Regions from separate parts of the Streptomyces sp. N35 genome, predicted to be linked through region 2. Evidence: predicted binding sites of a transcription regulator. Region 2 holds the regulator's gene; the other holds the start of a gene.
The links. Region 2 encodes HspR, which represses chaperone genes until heat shock. Its sites were predicted from a motif close to TTGAGNNNNNNNNNCTCAA; they were not measured.
Positions count from the first base shown of each region.

Region 1 (9,680 bases), on a different contig from region 2:
CCTGTTCGCTGGACCACGAGGGTGGTCCGGGCATGGGCGGAGACGGGCCGTTCGGACAGGACTCCGGCTCGGGCAAGAAGCAGCTGCCGCTGGTCTCGATCGAGAACTTCCACGCGGCCCGCAAGCGCCAGACCTCCGACGAAGAACCGGCCGACGTCAGGGAGCAGCAGTGAAGAACGCGGTCCTCTACCAGGCGGCTTCGCTCTGCCTCTCGTATCCCGACGACGAGTTCCGCGCGCGTCTGCCGCTGCTGCGGCAGGCCGCCCCGCAGCTGCGGGGCTTCCTCGACTTCCCCGACGAGACGGACCCCACCGAACTCGCCGCGCCCTACGTCAAGGGCTTCGAGTTCAAGAACCCGCACAGCCTCTATCTGAGCTGGTGGCGCGACGGTGACACCCGGCGGCGCGGCATGACCCTGGTCGGCTTCAAACAGGTCTACCGCGAGCACGGTCTGGAGTTCTCCGACGAGGAGCTGCCGGACTTCCTGCCGGCGGTCCTGGAGTTCTCGGCGAAGGTCGACACGCGGCTGCTCCTCGAATTCCGCCCGGGCCTGGAGCTGCTGCGCCTGGCCCTCACCGATCACGGCACGCCCTACGCGAGCGTGCTCGATGCCGTCTGCCGCACACTGCCCGGCCCGTCCCCCAAGGACAAGGCGGCCGCGCTGGCGATGGCCAAGTGCGGTCCGCCGATGGAAACCGTCGGCCTCGAACCCTTCACGCTCGTGGGAGAGCCCTCATGAACACGCTCCTTTGGGGGGTCCTGCCGTACGTCGCCGTCGCGCTCCTGATCGCGGGCACGTTCTGGCGGTTCAAGTACGACAAGTTCGGCTGGACCACCCGCTCCTCGCAGGTCTACGAGTCGAAGCTGCTCAACATCGCCTCGCCGATGTTCCACTACGGGCTGCTCTTCGTGCTCGTCGGACATCTGATGGGCCTGTTCATCCCCGAGTCCTGGACCGACAAGGTCGGCATGGACGAGCACCTGTACCACCAGCTGTCGCTGTACGGCGGTACGGCCGCGGGTGTACTCGCGGTCCTCGGCATCGTGCTGCTGCTCTACCGGCGCCGTACGAACACCCCCGTCTTCAAGGCGACCACGGCCAACGACAAGGTCATGTACCTGGTGCTGCTCGCCGCGATCGTGATGGGCATGTGGGCCAAGCTCACCAACTCCTCGCCCTCGCACGGCTACGACTACCGTCTGACGATCGCGCCGTGGGCCCGCTCCCTGTTCACGCTGCAGCCCGACATCGACAAGATGGTGGGTGTCCCGCTCACGTACCAGATCCACGCCGTCATCGGCCTGCTGCTCTTCGCCCTGATCCCCTTCACGCGCCTGGTGCACATGTTCAGCGCGCCCGTGCAGTACCTCTTCCGCCCGTACGTGGTCTACCGCAGCCGGGACGAGACGCAGCTGGGATCGCGCAAGGAGCGGCCGGGGTGGGAGCGGACGAAGTCCTAGCGCCCGTCAACGGGGCGTCTGCGCCGACTCGTTGAGAGATCCCCGTACGGTCCTGGTCTCGCCCGGGAGTGCGCGGCGGTGCCTGACCGGGGACAGGATCAGGGGCAGTCCGCTCAGCCAGAGGCAGACGGCACCGGACCACAGGGCCGCGCGCAGCGAGACGTACTCGCCGATGAGGCCCGACAGGGCCCCCGCGACGGCCATCGCCCCCATCAGCATGAAGCGGAAGGTGGCGTTCATCCGGCCGAGCAGCGGCGCGGGGGTCAGGCGCTGGCGCAGGCTGACTCCGAGTACGTTGCCCAGGCCGGTCGTGAGGGTGAACAGGAGCCACGCGCCCGAGGCCACCCACAGCCACGGGCCGCGGTCGATGAGCGGCACGAGGAGCCCCACCGGTGCCACGCACAGGTTCACCAGGGCGAGGCAGCGGCCGAAGCCGAACCTGGCGGCGAGCGGACGGGCGCACCAGGCGCCGAGGAAGATCCCGACTCCGCCGATGGCCCAGTACACGCCCAACAGACCGGCGGACAGGTGGAGTTCGCGGGCGAAGAGCACCGGCAGCATCGTGTTGATCATGACGCCGCCGAGGTTGCTGAGGGTGCCGGTGAGGGCCAGGGCGCGCAGTTCGGCGTCGCCCAGGACATGCCGCAGACCTTCGGCGATCTGGGTGCGCAGACTGGTAGCGGGCTCGGGTCCGGCCTTCCGTACGGGCCCGTCGTCCGTGCTCTTGAGCCGCATCAGCCGCAACCCCGCGATCAGGTAGCCCACGGCCGCGCAGGCCAGCGCCACCGGAGCGCTGAGGAACTGTACGAGGCCGCCGCCTGCGCCCCGTCCCGTGATGCTGCCGGCCGCCTGCAGGCTGACGAGCGCCGCGTTGGCCGGCACCAGGGCGTCGGGTCCGACGAGGCGGGGCAGGGTGCTCTGCGCGGTCACGTCGAAGAAGACCGTGCAGACCCCGTCGAGCAGGACCACCGCGCACAGCTGCCCGAACGTGAGCACATCGAGCCACCACGCCAGCGGTACGGACACCAGCAAGGTGCCCCTGCACAGGGCCGCGACGACCAGGACCCTGCGGTGCGCGAGGCGGTCGACCCACGCTCCCGCGGGCAGTCCGATCACCAGGAACGCCAGCGTTCCGAGGGCGGCGAGGAGACCGACCTGGCCCGCGCTCGCGTCCAGGGCCAGGAGGGCGAGCAGGGGGACGGCGACGTAGGAGACGTTCATGCCGAGGACGCTCAGCGCCGATGCGGAGAACAGCGTGCGGAAGTCGCGTATCCGCCACGGGGACAGGGTGGTCATGACCAGCACGGTGCCCGGGCGTCGCAGACCTGCGCGAATGTTTTAGCCTGGACTGAATCTGAGCAGGGTCGGCGGTGGACCCTCGGAGGGCGGGCGCATGCTGAAGATCGAGTTCTCGGCCGAGGACGTGGCCCGTACCCGCTTCTCGATCTCCCCGCTCTGGGAGGTCGTCGCCGGCGTACGGATCCTGCTCGGCGCCGACGAACAGCATCTGCACCGGACCTGGACCGCGCAGGTGCGGTCCAGGATCGCCGCCGCGCGCCTGGATCTGACCCCGCTCGCGGCGCTCGTGCCGCCGGGCACCAGCTCGGTCCCCGGTTTCCTGACCCCGCCGCCGACCACCCCCGGCCCCTCCCTCGACGTCGAACTCGCCACGTTGCGCGCCACTGCGCCGCAGCGGCTGCGCGCCGGGCCCTCGCAGGCGCAGCCCGGTGTGCGGGCGCTGCGCGCGGACCCGGAGCGCGGCCTGGGCAGACTGGCCGACCTGATCTCCGCGTACTGGGAACTGGCGATGGCGCCGTACTGGCCGCGCATCCTCGGCCTCCTGGAAGCCGACATCCAGTACCGGGCCAGGCGCTTCGCCGAAGGCGGCACACGGCGCCTCTTCGACGACCTGGATCCCCAGCTGTCCTGGGATGCGGGCACCCTGCATGTCCGACACCGATTCCTGCACGGGGTCCGGCGGCTCGACGGACGGGGGCTGCTGCTCGGGCCCTCGGCGTTCGTCTGGCCCCGGGTGTTCTGGACGACGGACCTGGTGGACCAGCCGACGCTGCGTTATCCGCCGCGCGGCGTCGGAGAGCTGTGGTCGCCGCGCCCCGATCCCGAGTCGGCCGCGCTGGGCAAGGTCCTCGGAGCGTCCCGCGCCCGCCTCCTCACGGAGCTGACGTCCCCCGCCTCCACCACCGACCTGGCCCTGCGCACGGGCCTCACCCCGGGCGGAGTCTCCCAACACCTGTCCGCACTACGGTCGTCCGGCCTGGTCTCCGCCCACCGCGCGGGCCGCGTGGTGCTCTACGCGCGCACGCGGATCGCCGAGGACCTGGTCGCGGGGGCGGAGGGCCGGCCCTCCCGGGGCGGGGCGTGATCCGGATGCCCGCGCAGGGTGGGGCGTAATCCGGATGCCCGCGCGGGGGCATCGGCCTACCCTTGCCGCAGGTCAGAGGCAGGGAGGGGTGGGACGCAGATGCGTGCAGACAGCAGCGAGGGGGTGGCGGCGGCGCTACGGCTCGCGCAAGGCATGCCCCTGGGCGAGGCGCTGGACACGACGGACCCGGCCGCCTGGCTCTCCCTCGACGTCGGCGTACGTGAACTCCGGTGGTCCCAACGGCATTTGCTGCCCACCCGGGCGGAGATCTCCGGGCAGCGCCTCTCCTGGGAGCCGGGTGCGACGCTGCCGACCGTGCGGCTGAGGCCCAGGGAACTCGTCGACGCCCGTCTCGCGCTGGCCCTGTGCCACCCGGACGGACGGGTCCGGGAGGCCTCGGTCCTGGCAGCCGCGGAGTGCCCGCAGCTCCTGCCGCTGATCGTCGTACGCGCCACTGACTGGGCCGCACCGGTTCGTGAGCGGGCGCGGGCCGTGCTGCGGACCGCGCTCCCTCTGCTCGACAGGGCGCAGCTCACGGGTCTTGCTCCCGTGATCCTGCGGGTCGCAGGGCGCGAACGTGCCGACTTCGGGGTGGAGTTGCTGCGCCGCACTCTGGGCGAGGCGCCACAGGACCGGCTTGAGCGGCTGCTCACGCACCCGGACCGTGACACGAGGCGCTTCGCGTACCGCTTCGCCATCACCGAGCTGCGGCTCCCGCCTGCCGAACTGGCCCGCGCCGCCCTGCGCGACAGGGACATCGTCGTACAGCACATGTGCGCGGACGCAGCGCTCGCGGCCGTACCCGCCGATACGTACGACGCGGCACTCGATCCGCTGCTCGAAGCCCGCAACCCGCGCGTGCGAGCGGCCGGAGTGACCGCACTGCGCCGATCCGGACAGGCCGAACGCGCCGTGCCGTTCCTCGCCGACCGCGCGCCGATGGTGCGCGCCTGCGCCCGCTATGTCGCACGGCAACTGGGCGTCGAACCCCGCCCCCACTACCTCGCCTGGTGCGCGGCCGCCGACGAGATACCGCCCGGGGCGCCGATCGGTCTGGCCGAATGCGGCGCACGTATTGATGCCGACGTGCTCTGGGCGCTGACCGGGCATCCGGTCGCGCGTATCAGGGCGAGTGCGGTGGCAGGGCTGCGCGCCCTCGACGCGGTGCACTCCGCGAGCGCGGACCGCCTCCTGCCGCTCCTGGACGATCCGGCGTCCGGCGTTGCCCGCGAGGCCGCCGCCCCGCTCGCCGCGGCGCCGGGGGGGGTCCCCTCCGCATGGCTGCTCGCCCGCCTCGCCTCGGATCGCCCCCGGCACATCCGGGTGGCCGCCTTCAGACTGCTCGACCGACAGGGGGGAATGCCCCAACTCCGCGCTGCCGTAGCCCTCTTGGACGACCCGAATCCCAAGCTGCGTCACTGGGCAGGCCAGTCCGTGCAGCGCTGGGAGCCCCCGATCGGGTTGCCCCGCGGGGACGCCGAGGTGGCGGCACTCTACGAGCGCTGTGCGCACCTGTTCAGCCCGTACGTGTTCAAGCGGCGCAAGTGGGCTGCGGGAATCCGCGGTTGACCGTCCCGCGGCGCCCGCCCTCCGTCGCGCCCACACCCGTCAGCCCTACGCCGCACCCCCCTTGGTGTCCTGGTCGCCGGGCGGAGTGTCGCGTTCGTCGTCGACGATCTCCGCGTCGACCACGTCGTCCGCGGGCGGGGCGTCCTCGGCCTGAGCGTCCTGGGGCTGGTCGCTCGGCCCCTGGGCGGCCTGGGCGTACATCGCCTGGCCCATCCGCTGGCTGACCGTGGCCAGCTTCTCGGTGGCGCCGCGGAGTTCGTCGATGTCGGCGTCCGACTGGCCGATCACGCGCTTGAGCCCGGTCAGGGCTTCCTCGACTTCCGTCTTGGTGTCGGCGGGGATCCGCTCGGCGTTGTCGGCGAGGAACCGCTCGGTCTGGTAGGCGAGTTGCTCGGCGCCGTTGCGGGTCTCCGCCGCCTCACGGCGCTTGCGGTCCTCGTCCGCGTACTGCTCGGCCTCGCGCATCATCCGGTCGATGTCGTCCTTCGGGAGCGCCGATCCGCCGGTGACGGTCATCTTCTGCTCGCGGCCCGTCGCGAGGTCCTTCGCCGATACGTGCATGATCCCGTTGGCGTCGATGTCGAAGGTCACCTCGATCTGCGGGACGCCGCGGGGTGCGGGCGGCAGTCCGGTGAGGTCGAAGACGCCGAGCTTCTTGTTGTACGCGGCGATCTCCCGCTCCCCCTGGAAGACCTGGATGCCGACGGAGGGCTGGTTGTCGGTCGCGGTGGTGAAGACCTCCGAACGGCGGGTGGGGATGGTCGTGTTGCGCTCGATCAGTTTCGTCATGATGCCGCCCTTGGTCTCGATGCCGAGGGAGAGCGGGGTGACGTCGAGGAGCAGCACGTCCTTCACGTCGCCGCGGATGACGCCGGCCTGGAGAGCCGCACCCACGGCCACGACCTCGTCCGGGTTGACGCCCTTGTGCGGGTCCTTGCCGGTGAGCTGCTTGACCAGGTCGGTGACGGCGGGCATCCGGGTCGAGCCGCCGACGAGAATGACGTGGTCCACGGCGGAGAGCTGGATGTTCGCGTCCTTGACCGCCTGGTGGAAGGGCTCCTTGCAGCGGTCCAGGAGGTCCTTGGTGAGCTCCTGGAACTGGGCGCGGGTGAGCTTCTCCTCCAGATGCAGCGGACCGGCCGAACTGGCCGTGATGTAGGGCAGGTTGACCGTGGTCTCGTTGGCGGAGGACAGCTCGATCTTCGCCTTCTCGGCGGCCTCGCGCAGCCGCTGCACGGCCATCTTGTCCTTGGCGAGATCGACCCCGTGCCCGTTCTTGAACTGCTTGACCAGATACTCGACGACCCGCTGGTCCCAGTCGTCGCCGCCGAGCTTCGTGTCCCCGTTGGTGGCCTTGACCTCGATGACCCCGTCGCCGATCTCGAGCAGCGACACATCGAAGGTGCCGCCGCCCAGGTCGAAGACAAGCACCGTCTGCTCGTCGCCTCGGTCGAGACCGTACGCGAGCGCCGCGGCCGTCGGCTCGTTGATGATCCGCAGCACCTTGAGGCCCGCGATCTCACCGGCCTCCTTGGTGGCCTGGCGCTGGGTGTCGTCGAAGTACGCGGGCACGGTGATCACGGCGTCCGTGACCGTCTCACCCAGATACGACTCGGTGTCCCGCTTGAGCTTCTGCAGCACGCGCGCGGACAGCTCCTGGGCGCGCAGCCGGCTGCCGTCGATGGTGCCTTCGTCGGGGAAGCGCCAACCGGTGTCTCCCATATGACGCTTGACGGAGCGTGCGGTGCGCTCGATGTTCGTCACCGCCTGCCGTTTGGCGACCTCGCCGACGAGGACTTCGCCGTTCTTGGCGAAGGCGACGACGGACGGCGTGGTGCGCGCTCCTTCGGCGTTGGCGACCACGGTGGGGTCGCCGCCTTCGAGGACCGCGACCACAGAGTTCGTCGTACCGAGATCGATGCCGACCGCGCGTGCCATGTCAGTCCCCTTCCGACAGCCCCACTCCCGGATCTCCAGCACAAAACTTGAGCGGGCTCTTGTCAATGCCCCGGACGGTCGGTCCGGTGGCACTCGTCGCGTCCGGTTGCCCTCGACTCCTGCGGTTGTACCGTCGGGGCATGGAGCAGCGCATCACCCTGATCACTCTCGGAGTTACCGATCTGACCCGGGCCAAACGCTTCTACGAGGCGTTGGGCTGGCAGGGGCAGGAGGTCGAGGAGACGGTCTTCTATCAGGCGGGCGGTCTGGGCCTCGTCCTGTGGGGCCGCGAGAAGCTGGCGGCGGACTCGGGGGTCGCACCGGGTGCGGCCGGTGGCTTCGGCGGAATCGTCCTCGCCCACAACGTCCGCTCGGACAAGGAGGTCGACGAACTCCTCGCGGCGGCGGAGCGCGCGGGCGCCCGCGTCACGAAGCCGGCCACGGTGAACGTCGTCGGTTTCTACTCCGGCGCCTTCACCGACCCGGACGGCCACGTGTGGGAGGTGGCCCACAACCCCGGCTTCACGTTGAACGAGGACGGGACGCTGACGTTGCCGGAGTTCGGGGCTTGAGCTCGGGTGAGCCGGACCAGCCGGCGTACGCCTTCCTGACCTCGGTGTCGGTCGGCGACATCCTGTCGGGAGTCGTCACGCAGGTCGAGCACTCGTGGTGTTCGTCGACCTGGACGACGGCCCCGAACACCCCGTCTACCCGGGTGTCGGGTTCATCACGATCCCTGAACTGTCCTGGTGGGGGTTCGAATCGCCGCACGACATCGTCGAAGTGGGACAGCGTGTCACATGCCAGTTCCTCGGCTTCGACACCCACCTGGGCGAGGCCCGGCTCTCCCTGCGCGCCGCGCGGCCGGACCCCCTGCGGGCGTTCGCGAACGAGCATCGCGTGGGAGATGTCCTGCCGGGCACGGTGACGAAGGTGGTGCCGTTCGGCGTGTTCGTGCGGGTCGGCGGCCCGTTGGAGGGCCTGGTGCACCGGGATCTGTCCGGTGGACCCGAGTGGGACGCCCTCGTACCAGGTCTGCCCGTGACCGTCGTGATCACCGAGATCGACTGTGACCGTCGGCGGATCGCGCTCGCCTGGCGCTGACCGCACGGCGGTCGCCGCAGCACGACGCCCCCGCCCCGGACCACCGGTCCGGAACGAGGGCGCAGGCGTGGCGGCAGATCAGGCGAGCTTGGCGCTCAGCGTGATCGTGGTGCCGGTGAGCGCCTGGCTGACCGGGCAGTTGGCCTTGGCGTTCTCCGCTGCGGCCTGGAACGCCGCGTCGTCGAGACCGGGCACCTCGCCCTCGACGGTGAGGTGGATACCGGTGATCCCGGTGCCCGGCTGGAACGTGACATCGGCGGAGGTCGTGAGCTTGGTGGGCGGGGTGCCCGCACCGGTCAGACCGTGCGAGAGCGCCATCGAGAAGCAGCTGGAGTGGGCGGCCGCGATCAGCTCCTCCGGGCTGGTCTTGCCGTTCGCCTCCTCGGCACGGGACGGCCAGGACACGGCCTGCTCGCCGATGCCGGACGAGTCGAAGGTGACCGTTCCGGAGCCCTCCGTGAGGCTGCCTTCCCAGACGGTGTGTGCGCTGCGCGTGGTGGCCACGACAATTCCTTCCTCTGCGGGACGTCGGTGGACGGTTGGGGTGACGTCCTCCCCCATCCGACCACATCCGCGACCCCGCCCGCGATCAGGTCACCCGGAAAACGGGACCTTTCGCAGTGAACGGAAGCGATCCGCCTGCGCGCAGCAGGAAGGCGTGCTCCCGCCGGATCCGCAGAACGTCGCAGCCGCCGTCGGTGATGACGAGGACCGGTGCGTCCGGCGGAAAGTCCTCGGCCTGGTGCAACAGGTCGATCCCGGGCTGCAGCGCGGTGCCGCCGCGCCCCCGTACGCGTACTTTCTCGGCGATGTCCGTGACCGGCAGATAGCCCGCGTCGTGCGGCGCCGCATCGCAGAACACGACGCGCGCGGCCGGGACATCGCGCGCCGTCGCGAACGAGGCGATGGCGCCGAGGCCCTTGCCGAGCAGGGTGCGGCTCATCGAGGCGGAGGTGTCGAGGACGACCCCGAAGGTGCAGCGCCTGATCTCCTCCGGCGGGAAGTACCGGCCCGCGCGCGGGATGTCCGGTGTGGAGGCCTGGCGGCGCGCGGGCCGCGCATAGCTGCGGACCGGCTCCGGCCGGGGCACGAACTCGTCGAACCACTGGGCCAGTTGTGCGTCCCAGGCGAGCGGAGGCTGGGACAGCGCCCTGATCTCCTCGACCAGGCCCGCGGGGAGCGTGCCACGTCCCCGCGCCTGGTGCAGATCGAAGCCCTGCGCGAG
Region 1 is NZ_JAEIMH010000004.1:40,382-50,061, forward strand. It holds gene narH (nitrate reductase subunit beta) at 1-173, shown strand, start outside; gene narJ (nitrate reductase molybdenum cofactor assembly chaperone) at 170-739, shown strand; gene narI (respiratory nitrate reductase subunit gamma) at 736-1,461, shown strand; gene JAO81_RS02965 (MFS transporter) at 1,468-2,757, opposite strand; gene JAO81_RS02970 (helix-turn-helix transcriptional regulator) at 2,855-3,844, shown strand; gene JAO81_RS02975 (hypothetical protein) at 3,944-5,413, shown strand; gene dnaK (molecular chaperone DnaK) at 5,459-7,351, opposite strand; gene JAO81_RS02985 (VOC family protein) at 7,492-7,923, shown strand; gene JAO81_RS02990 (S1 RNA-binding domain-containing protein) at 8,018-8,455, shown strand; gene JAO81_RS02995 (OsmC family peroxiredoxin) at 8,534-8,959, opposite strand; partial or broken gene JAO81_RS03000 (hypothetical protein) at 9,045-9,680, opposite strand, start outside.
Region 1: a site for HspR is predicted at 7,399-7,417, ahead of dnaK (molecular chaperone DnaK). Genes of this name have one in related genera too.

Region 2 (9,680 bases):
CGTCGAGCACGACGTCGTCGTTGAGCCACAGCTGGTGCGTGAAGGCCGGTCCGCCGGCGGCCCGGCTGTTGCGGCTGGCGATCCGCATCCCGTGGCCCCAGAAGACGCTGTCGTCGGTGTCCATGACGTGCACGTCCGGGTGCGCGCGCCGTACCGCCTCGCCGGTGCCGTCGGTGCTGCCCGCGTCGACCAGATAGACCTGCACGTCCGTGCCGGGCGGAAGGCCGCACTGCCGTTTCAGGGCGGCGAGGGCCGACAGGGTTGTCGTACGGCGGTTGTGACTGGTCATCAGAACGGCCACCAGCGGTTGCACCACTAGAGCTCCTCGGGTAGGGCGCTACCGGGAGAATGCCGCATACATGACTAATCTCATGGTTGGGACATACCGGGACGATCCGATAGGACGCAAAGCGTGCAACTCCCTCGCAGCGCCCGAGTGCACCTCGCCGGCCACCGCGGACTCGTCGGGTCCGCGCTCGTCAGGCACTTCAGATCCGAAGGGTTCGAGGACCTGATGCTGTACGGATCCGACCGGGTCGACCTGCGCGAACGGGACGCCGTGCGCAGGCTCTACGCCGACCGGCGCCCCCGGGTCGTGGTGCTCGCCGCGGCCCGTGTCGGCGGGATCGCCGCCAACTCCGCCCGGCCGGTGGACTTCCTCAGCGACAACCTGCGCATCCAGGTCAATGTCCTCGACGCCGCCCGCGAGTTCGGTGTCGAGCGGCTGCTCTTCCTCGGCTCCAGCTGCATCTACCCCAAGCTCGCCCCGCAGCCGATCCCCGAATCGGCCCTGCTCACGGGCGCCCTGGAGCCCACCAACGACGCGTACGCCATCGCCAAGATCGCCGGCCTGCTGCACGTCCAGGCGATGCGCCGGCAGTACGGACTTCCGTACATCTCGGCGATGCCGACGAACCTCTACGGGCCGAACGACAACCTCGACGCCACCACGAGCCATGTCCTGCCGGCGATGCTGCAGCGCACCCATGCGGCGCATACGCGCGGGGACGCCACGCTCACGCACTGGGGCAGCGGCACTCCGCGCCGCGAGTTCCTGCACGTGGACGACCTGGCGCGGGCCTGCCTCTTCCTCCTGGAGAACTACGACGGTGACGCGCCGGTGAACGTCGGCTGCGGCGAGGACATCGAGCTGCGCGAACTCGCCGAGCTGATCGCCGAGACCGTCGGCTACCGCGGCGCCGTCGCGTGGGACACCACGCGGCCCGACGGCACGCCCCGCAAGCTGCTCGACACCTCCGTGATCAACGCACTCGGCTGGAAGCCCGAGACCGCCCTGCGCGACGGGGTGCGCCGTACCTACGACTGGCTGCGCACCCGCCTCTGACGTCGCGGCACCCGGCTGCGACGCCCGCCCCTGACACCGCCCGCCCTGCGCCTCGTCCCCCACCTGCAAGGAGCACCCCCGTGGACCTCCGCGGATTCTTGAAGATCGTCGCCAGACGGTGGCCCGTCGCCGTCACGGTCGTGGTCCTCGGCATCGCGGCCGGCTGGACCGCCACCGCCGTCTCGACCCCGGTCTACGAAGCGCGTACGCAGCTGTTCGTCGCGACCCGGCACGGCGGTGAGGACACCGCCCAGCTCAACCAGGGGCAGACCTTCTCGCAGGCCCGGGTCCAGTCGTACGCCGCGATCGTGGCGACCGACCAGGTCACCGAGTCCGTGGTGCGCGAGCTGCGGCTCGACATGGAGCCGCGCCGGCTGGCCGAACGGATCAAGGCGGAGGCCCCGCTCAACACCGTGCTCATCAACATCACCGTCTCCGACACGGAGCCGGAGCGCGCGGCGCAGGTCGCCGACGCGGCCGCGGCCCGCTCGGGGAAGGTCGCCGAGCAGCGGGAGACCCCGCGCGGCGCCTCGGCCGCCGGTCCGGCCCGGGTGGGCGACGGCGGCTACGCGCCGGTGGCCGCCGCCCCGCAAGCGCCCGTGCACCTCGGGGTGACCGAGCACGCCTCCGTGCCCGCCGCACCCGTCTCGCCGCACGCGCTGCTCAACCTGGCCGCCGGTCTGCTCGCCGGTCTGCTGGGCGCCGGGGCGCTCGTCGTCCTGCTCGAGACGCTCGACACCACGCTCAAGCACCACACGGACCTCGCCGAACTGACCGGCCACGCCGTGCTCGGCACGATCCCCTTCGACCGGGACGCCCCTCAGCACCCCTTGGCCAACTCGGACGCGGGGCACTCCGCCCGCGCCGAGGCCTTCCGCAGGCTGCGCACCAACCTGCAGTTCACGCAGGTGGACGACCCGCCCAAGGTGCTCGTCGTGACCAGCTCGCTGCCGGGCGAGGGCAAGACCAACACGGCGGCCAACCTGGCGCTCGCGCTCACCGAGGCCGGGGTGCGCACCTGCCTGGTCGACGCCGATCTGCGGCGGCCCTGCGTCGCGAGGACCTTCGGCCTCGTCCAGGACGCGGGCCTGACCACGGTCCTCATCGGACGGGCCGGTATCGACGACGTGATGCAGCAGGGCCCGGGCGGGCTCTCGGTCCTGACGGGCGGCGCCGTACCGCCCAACCCGACCGAGCTGCTCGCCTCGACCCGTATGAGCGACGTCCTCGAGGAACTCGCCGACCGCTACGAGGCCGTGATCGTCGACACCGCCCCGCTGCTCCCCGTCGCCGACACGGTCGGTCTCGCGCCGCTCGCCGACGGCACGCTGCTCGTCGTACGCGCCGCGAAGACCACCCGCGACCAGATCAAGAGCGCCGCCGAAGCACTGCGCACCGTGGGGGTGCGCACGCTCGGGACGGTCTTCTCGATGACCCCCACCGCCAAGTCCAAGGGGTATGGGAGTTACGGGAGTTACGGCGACGCGGAGCCCCCGGTCACCGGCCGCCACCGGATGCCCACGCCGCGGACCATCCGTGAGCGCAGCGGTGTGGCCCTGTCGTATCTCGCGGGTGAGAAGTGACCGGCGCCCACGGGCGAGAAGTCACCGGCGCTCACAGGCGAGAAGTCACCGGCGGGCCGCTGTGGCACGGTTGAGGGTGCTGTTGGTGGGGGGGGGGACCCCCCCCGGGCCGGGGCCCGGGGGGCGGCTGTCCGCGAGGGGGGCCCGGGACGCGGAGGCGCCCGGCGCGGGCACGCAGGCGCGGCATCTGGAGGGCATGGACGCCGCCACCCGGTCCGTGCTCGCCGGGCTCGGAGGTGAGGTCGGAGCCTTCGCCTCGCGGCCCCTGACCGCTGAGCTGACCGCCGCCTCGGACCTGGTGCTCGGCATGGAACGCGAGCACCGCGAAGCCGCCGTACGGCTCGAACCGCGGGCCATGCGCCGGTGCTTCACGCTCAAGGAGTTCCTGCGGCTCGCCGCGGATCTGGACGGTGCGGGAGCGACCCCCGTGGAGACCGTCGCCCGGGTCGCGGCACTGCGCGGCCGGGTCGCCCCGGCCTCGCCGCGGGCCGACGCGATCCCCGATCCGTGGGGCCAGGGCTATGACGTCCTGCAGGACTGCGCGGCCGGGATCGACGAGGCGGTACGGGAGCTGAGTGACGTCCTGGGTGTGAGAGGCGGTGTCCTGGGCCGGGAGGTGACATAAGCGCACAATAAAGTTGAGTGGGCTCCACTCAGGTCTGTTGCGTTAGGCCAAGTGCCGTGTCATCCTTGAGCCAGTTCCACTCAAGTCGTATGGAGGATTCGAAATGGCACGTGCGGTCGGCATCGACCTGGGCACGACTAACTCTGTCGTCAGCGTTCTTGAAGGCGGCGAGCCCACCGTCATCACCAACGCCGAGGGCGCCAGGACCACGCCGTCCGTCGTCGCCTTCGCCAAGAACGGCGAGGTGCTCGTCGGCGAGGTCGCCAAGCGCCAGGCAGTGACCAACGTGGACCGGACCATCCGTTCGGTGAAGCGCCACATGGGCACGGACTGGAAGATCGAGCTCGACGGCAAGCCCTTCAACCCCCAGCAGATCAGCGCCTTCGTGCTGCAGAAGCTGAAGCGGGACGCCGAGGCCTACCTGGGCGAGAAGGTCACGGACGCGGTCATCACCGTGCCCGCGTACTTCAACGACTCCGAGCGTCAGGCGACGAAGGAAGCCGGCGAGATCGCGGGTCTCAACGTCCTGCGTATTGTCAACGAGCCGACGGCCGCCGCCCTGGCCTACGGTCTCGACAAGGACGACCAGACCATTCTCGTCTTCGACCTCGGTGGCGGCACGTTCGACGTCTCGCTGCTCGAGATCGGCGACGGCGTCGTCGAGGTGAAGGCCACCAACGGTGACAACCACCTCGGTGGTGACGACTGGGACCAGCGCGTCGTCGACTACCTGGTGAAGCAGTTCAACAACGGTCACGGTGTGGACCTCGGCAAGGACAAGATGGCGCTCCAGCGCCTGCGCGAGGCCGCCGAGAAGGCGAAGATCGAGCTCTCGTCCTCGACCGAGACCACGATCAACCTGCCGTACATCACGGCCTCCGCCGAGGGCCCGCTGCACCTGGACGAGAAGCTCACGCGCGCCCAGTTCCAGCAGCTCACGTCCGACCTGCTCGAGCGCTGCAAGAACCCGTTCAACAACGTCATCAAGGACGCCGGCATCCAGCTGTCCGAGATCGACCACGTGGTCCTGGTCGGCGGCTCCACCCGTATGCCCGCCGTCGCCGAGCTCGTCAAGGAGCTGACGGGTGGCAAGGACGCCAACAAGGGTGTGAACCCGGACGAGGTCGTCGCCATCGGCGCCGCCCTGCAGGCCGGTGTGCTCAAGGGTGAGGTCAAGGACGTCCTGCTCCTCGACGTGACCCCGCTGTCGCTTGGTATCGAGACCAAGGGCGGCATCATGACCAAGCTCATCGAGCGCAACACCACGATCCCGACCAAGCGGTCCGAGATCTTCACGACGGCCGAGGACAACCAGCCGTCGGTGCAGATCCAGGTCTACCAGGGCGAGCGCGAGATCGCGGCGTACAACAAGAAGCTCGGGATGTTCGAGCTGACCGGTCTGCCGCCGGCGCCGCGTGGTGTCCCGCAGATCGAGGTCTCCTTCGACATCGACGCCAACGGCATCATGCACGTGACCGCGAAGGACCTCGGCACGGGCAAGGAGCAGAAGATGACCGTCACCGGCGGCTCCTCGCTGCCGAAGGACGAGGTCGACCGCATGCGCCAGGAGGCCGAGCAGTACGCGGACGAGGACCAGCGCCGCAAGGAGGCCGCCGAGTCCCGTAACCAGGGCGAGCAGCTCGTCTACCAGACCGAGAAGTTCCTCAAGGACAACGAGGAGAAGGTCCCGGGCGAGGTGAAGACCGAGGTCGAGGAGGCGCTCACCGAGCTGAAGGAGAAGCTCAAGGGCGAGGACTCCGCCGAGATCCGCACCGCGACCGAGAAGGTCCAGGTCGTCGCGCAGAAGCTGGGTCAGGCGATGTACGCCGACGCCCAGGCCGCGCAGGCGGCGGGTGGCGAGGCCCCGCAGGACCAGCCCGGTGAGGCCAAGGCTGAGGACGACGTCGTGGACGCCGAGATCGTCGACGACGAGAAGCCGGACTTCGACAAGAAGGACGGTGCCGCGTGACGGAGGAGACCCCCGGGTTCGACGAGCAGAACGAGCAGCCCTCCGTCGACTCAGTCTCCGAAGGCAGCGCACCCGAGGCCGCCGAGTCGGAGGGCGCCCCCACTCCTGAGAAGGAGGGGGCGGCCCCGGCCGGGGACACGACAGTGGCTCTCACCGCCCAGCTCGACCAGGTCCGTACCGCGCTCGGCGAGCGCACCGCGGACCTCCAGCGGCTGCAGGCCGAGTACCAGAACTACCGCCGCCGTGTGGAGCGGGACCGTGTCCAGGTCAAGGAGCTCGCTGTCGCGAAGCTTCTGACCGAGATGCTCCCGGTCCTCGACGACATCGGCCGCGCCCGTGAACACGGCGAGCTGGTGGGCGGGTTCAAGTCGGTGGCCGAATCCCTGGAGACGGTCGCCGCGAAGATGGGTCTGCAGCAGTTCGGCAAGGAGGGCGAGCCCTTCGACCCGACGATCCACGAGGCGCTCATGCACTCCTACGCGCCGGACGTCACCGAGACGACCTGCGTCGCGATCCTGCAGCCCGGGTATCGCATCGGTGAGCGCACCATCCGCCCCGCGCGGGTGGCCGTGGCCGAGCCGCAGCCGGGTGCGCAGACCGTCAAGGAAGCCGATGCCGCCGACACGGGGGACGCTTCCGCCGACGACAGCAAGGAGAGCGGTGGCCCGGACGAGGGCTGACGCGGACGGATCCATCGGTATACGTGAGGAGGGACGCCGGGGATGAGCACCAAGGACTTCATCGAGAAGGACTACTACAAGGTCCTCGGCGTACCCAAGGACGCCACCGAGGCCGAGATCAAGAAGGCGTACCGCAAGCTCGCCCGCGAGTTCCACCCGGACGCCAACAAGGGCAACGCCAAGGCGGAGGAGCGCTTCAAGGAGATCTCCGAGGCGAATGACGTCCTCGGCGACCCCAAGAAGCGCAAGGAGTACGACGAGGCCCGCGCCCTGTTCGGCAACGGAGGCTTCCGCGCCGGACCCGGCGGGGGCGGCACCGGCTCCTTCAACTTCGACCTGGGCGACCTCTTCGGAGGCGGCGCCCAGGGCCAGGGCGGCAGCGGCACGTTCGGCGGCGGTGGAATCGGGGACGTCTTCGGCGGACTCTTCAACCGCAGCGGCGGCGCGGGCGGTACGCGTACGCAGCCGCGCCGCGGCCAGGACATCGAGTCCGAGGTGACGCTCAGCTTCACCGAGGCCGTGGACGGCGCGACCGTTCCGCTGCGGATGTCCTCGCAGCAGCCCTGCAAGGCCTGTTCGGGCACCGGTGACAAGAACGGCACGCCCCGCGTGTGCCCGACCTGCGTCGGCACCGGTCAGGTCTCGCGCGGCGGCGGTGGCGGCTTCTCGCTCACCGACCCGTGCGTGGACTGCAAGGGCCGGGGCCTCATCGCCCAGGACCCCTGCGAGATCTGCAAGGGTTCGGGCCGCGCCAAGTCCTCGCGCACCATGCAGGTGCGGATCCCCGCGGGCGTCTCGGACGGCCAGCGGATCCGGCTGCGCGGCAAGGGAGCACCCGGTGAACGGGGCGGTCCCGCGGGCGACTTGTACGTGGTCGTGCACGTGGACAAGCACCCGGTCTTCGGGCGCAGGGACGACAACCTCACGGTGACCGTCCCGGTGTCCTTCACCGAGGCGACGCTCGGCGGCGAGATCAAGGTTCCGACCCTGGGCGGCCCGCCGGTCAAGCTGAAGCTGCCCCCGGGCACCCCCAACGGCCGCACCATGCGCGCCCGCGGCAAGGGTGCGCTCCGCAAGGACGGCACCCGCGGCGATCTCCTCGTCACCGTGGAAGTCGCCGTACCCGCCGATCTGACCGACACCGCCCGTGAAGCCCTCGAGGCCTACGCGAAGGCGACTGAGGGGCACGATCCCCGGGCAGAACTGTTCCAGGCCGCGAAGGGAGCTTGAGATGGACGGCCGTCGACGCAATCCGTACGAACTGACCGAAGAGACACCGGTGTACGTGATCTCGGTCGCGGCCCAGCTCTCCGGCCTCCACCCGCAGACCCTGAGGCAGTACGACCGCCTCGGTCTGGTCTCCCCGGACCGCACCGCGGGCCGGGGCCGGCGTTACTCGGCCCGCGACATCGACCTGCTCCGCCAGGTGCAGGCGCTGTCGCAGGACGAGGGCATCAACCTGGCCGGCATCAAGCGCATCATCGAGCTGGAGAACCAGGTCGCCGCGCTCCAGGCCCGCGTGGCCGAGCTTTCCGCCGCGCTGGAAGGGGCCGCCGCCACGATGCAGCAACGTGAGGCGGCGGTGCATGCCTCGTACCGCCGCGATCTCGTGCCGTACCAGGAGGTCCAGCAGACCTCGGCGCTGGTGGTGTGGCGGCCGAAGCGGTCGTCGGACTGACCCCGCGTCGGACTGACCCCGCGTCGTCGGCTGGGCCACTCGCTCGGGGAGCAACTCGCTTGCAGGGCCGGGAGGTTGATGCCTCCCGGCCCTTCGCGCTGCCCGCCGTGTGCGGCCGGTCGAATCCCGTACGACCCGTCGTGCCGGGCGCCCGCAGGAACCTAGAATTCCGGGCGGGGGCCGTGTCCACGGCCGGACGGACGGGGGCTCGGGTGGAGTTTCGGCTGCTGGGTGCGGTGCAGGCGTGGACGGATGCCGGTCCGGTCGAGCTGGGGCCCGCCCGGCAGCAGACGGTGCTCGCCGCGCTGCTCGTGGACGCCAACAGCGCGGTGTCGGTCGAGCAGTTGGTGGACCGCGTATGGGGCGAGAGGCCGCCTCCGCGCGCCACGCACACCCTGTACAGCTATGTGTCCCGGCTGCGCCGCCTGCTGCCGGACATGATCAACCGCGGTCCGGGCGGCGGCTACGTGCTGACCGCCGACGCTTCGCGGATCGACGTACACCGGTTCCGCCGGCTTCTGGGGCAGGCCGGGGAAGCCGACGACGAGGCGCGGGCGGTGGCGCTGTTCCAGGAGGCGCTCGCGCTGTGGCGGGCGGAGCCGTTCGCAGGCGCCGACACCCCGTGGTTCAACGCCGTCCGCGAGACGCTCCGCAAGGAGCGGTGGGCCGCCGAACTGGACTGCACCGAGCGGCGTCTGCGCCTGGGACAGCATGCCGAGCTGCTCTCCGCGCTCGCCGAGCGCAGCGCCCTGCACCGCCTGGACGAGCGGCTGGCCGCCCTGTACATGCTCGCCCTGTACCGCTGCGGCCGGCAGGCCGATGCGCTCGCCCACTACCGGAGCGTGCGCGGGGTCCTCGCCGGCGAACTCGGTATCGACCCGGGCCAGGACCTGCGGCGGCTGCACCAGGCCATCCTCGACGGGGGCGCCGGGCTCTGCGCGCCGGCCGCACCGGCCGCCGCCCCGCCACCGTCCGCGTCAGCCTGGGTGGTGCAGAGCCAACTCCCGCTGGCCCCACCGGACTTCGCCGGCCGCGACGGTCTCGTGGACCACTTGGAGGAGCTCCTCACGTCGCCCGCGGCCGTGCCCGTCGTCGTGTCCGGCTCGCCCGGGGTCGGCAAGTCCGCGCTGGCCGTCCACCTCGGCCACCGGCTGCGGCCGGTCTTCCCCGACGGCCAGTGGTACGTACGGCTCCTGGGCACCACCGGACGGCCGCGTGATCCCGCCGAGGTGCTCTCCGGGCTGCTGCGCGCGTGTGGCCTCGACGGGGACGCGATCCCGGAGGCCCTCGACGACCGGGCGGCCGCGTTCCGCAGCAGGGTGGCCGACCGCAGGGTCCTGCTGATCCTCGACGACGCGGCCGACGCCGAACAGGTACGGCCGCTGCTGCCGGGCACGGCCGGGGTCTCCGTGCTGGTGACGAGCCGGCCCGACATACGGGGTCTGACCGCCAGCCACGGTGCCCACCCGGTGCCGCTGACGGTGCTCGAACAGGGCGAGGCGCACGACCTGTTGGCGGGTGTGCTCGGCGGGCAGCGGGTGGCGGCGGAGCCGGAGGCCGCCGCACGGCTCGCGGAGCTGTGCGCCCGGCTGCCGCTGGCGCTGCGGATCGCCGCCGCCAACCTCGGCGCCAGGCCCGGCACTTCACTGGCCGCGTACGCACAGGAGCTGACCGAGGGGAGCCGTCGCCTGGCGAGGCTCTCCATCGCCGGTGACCGCCAGGCCGCCGTCCGTACCGCCTTCGACCACTCGCACGCCGCCCTGGCCCAGGGCACGGCGCGGCTGTTCGCCCTCCTCGGGC
Region 2 is NZ_JAEIMH010000083.1:16,140-25,819, reverse strand. It holds gene JAO81_RS33420 (glycosyltransferase family 2 protein) at 1-289, opposite strand, end outside; gene JAO81_RS33415 (GDP-L-fucose synthase) at 413-1,345, shown strand; gene JAO81_RS33410 (polysaccharide biosynthesis tyrosine autokinase) at 1,426-2,928, shown strand; gene JAO81_RS33405 (hypothetical protein) at 2,882-3,553, shown strand; gene dnaK (molecular chaperone DnaK) at 3,657-5,522, shown strand; gene grpE (nucleotide exchange factor GrpE) at 5,519-6,202, shown strand; gene dnaJ (molecular chaperone DnaJ) at 6,245-7,432, shown strand; gene JAO81_RS33385 (heat shock protein transcriptional repressor HspR) at 7,434-7,880, shown strand; gene JAO81_RS33380 (BTAD domain-containing putative transcriptional regulator) at 8,093-9,680, shown strand, end outside.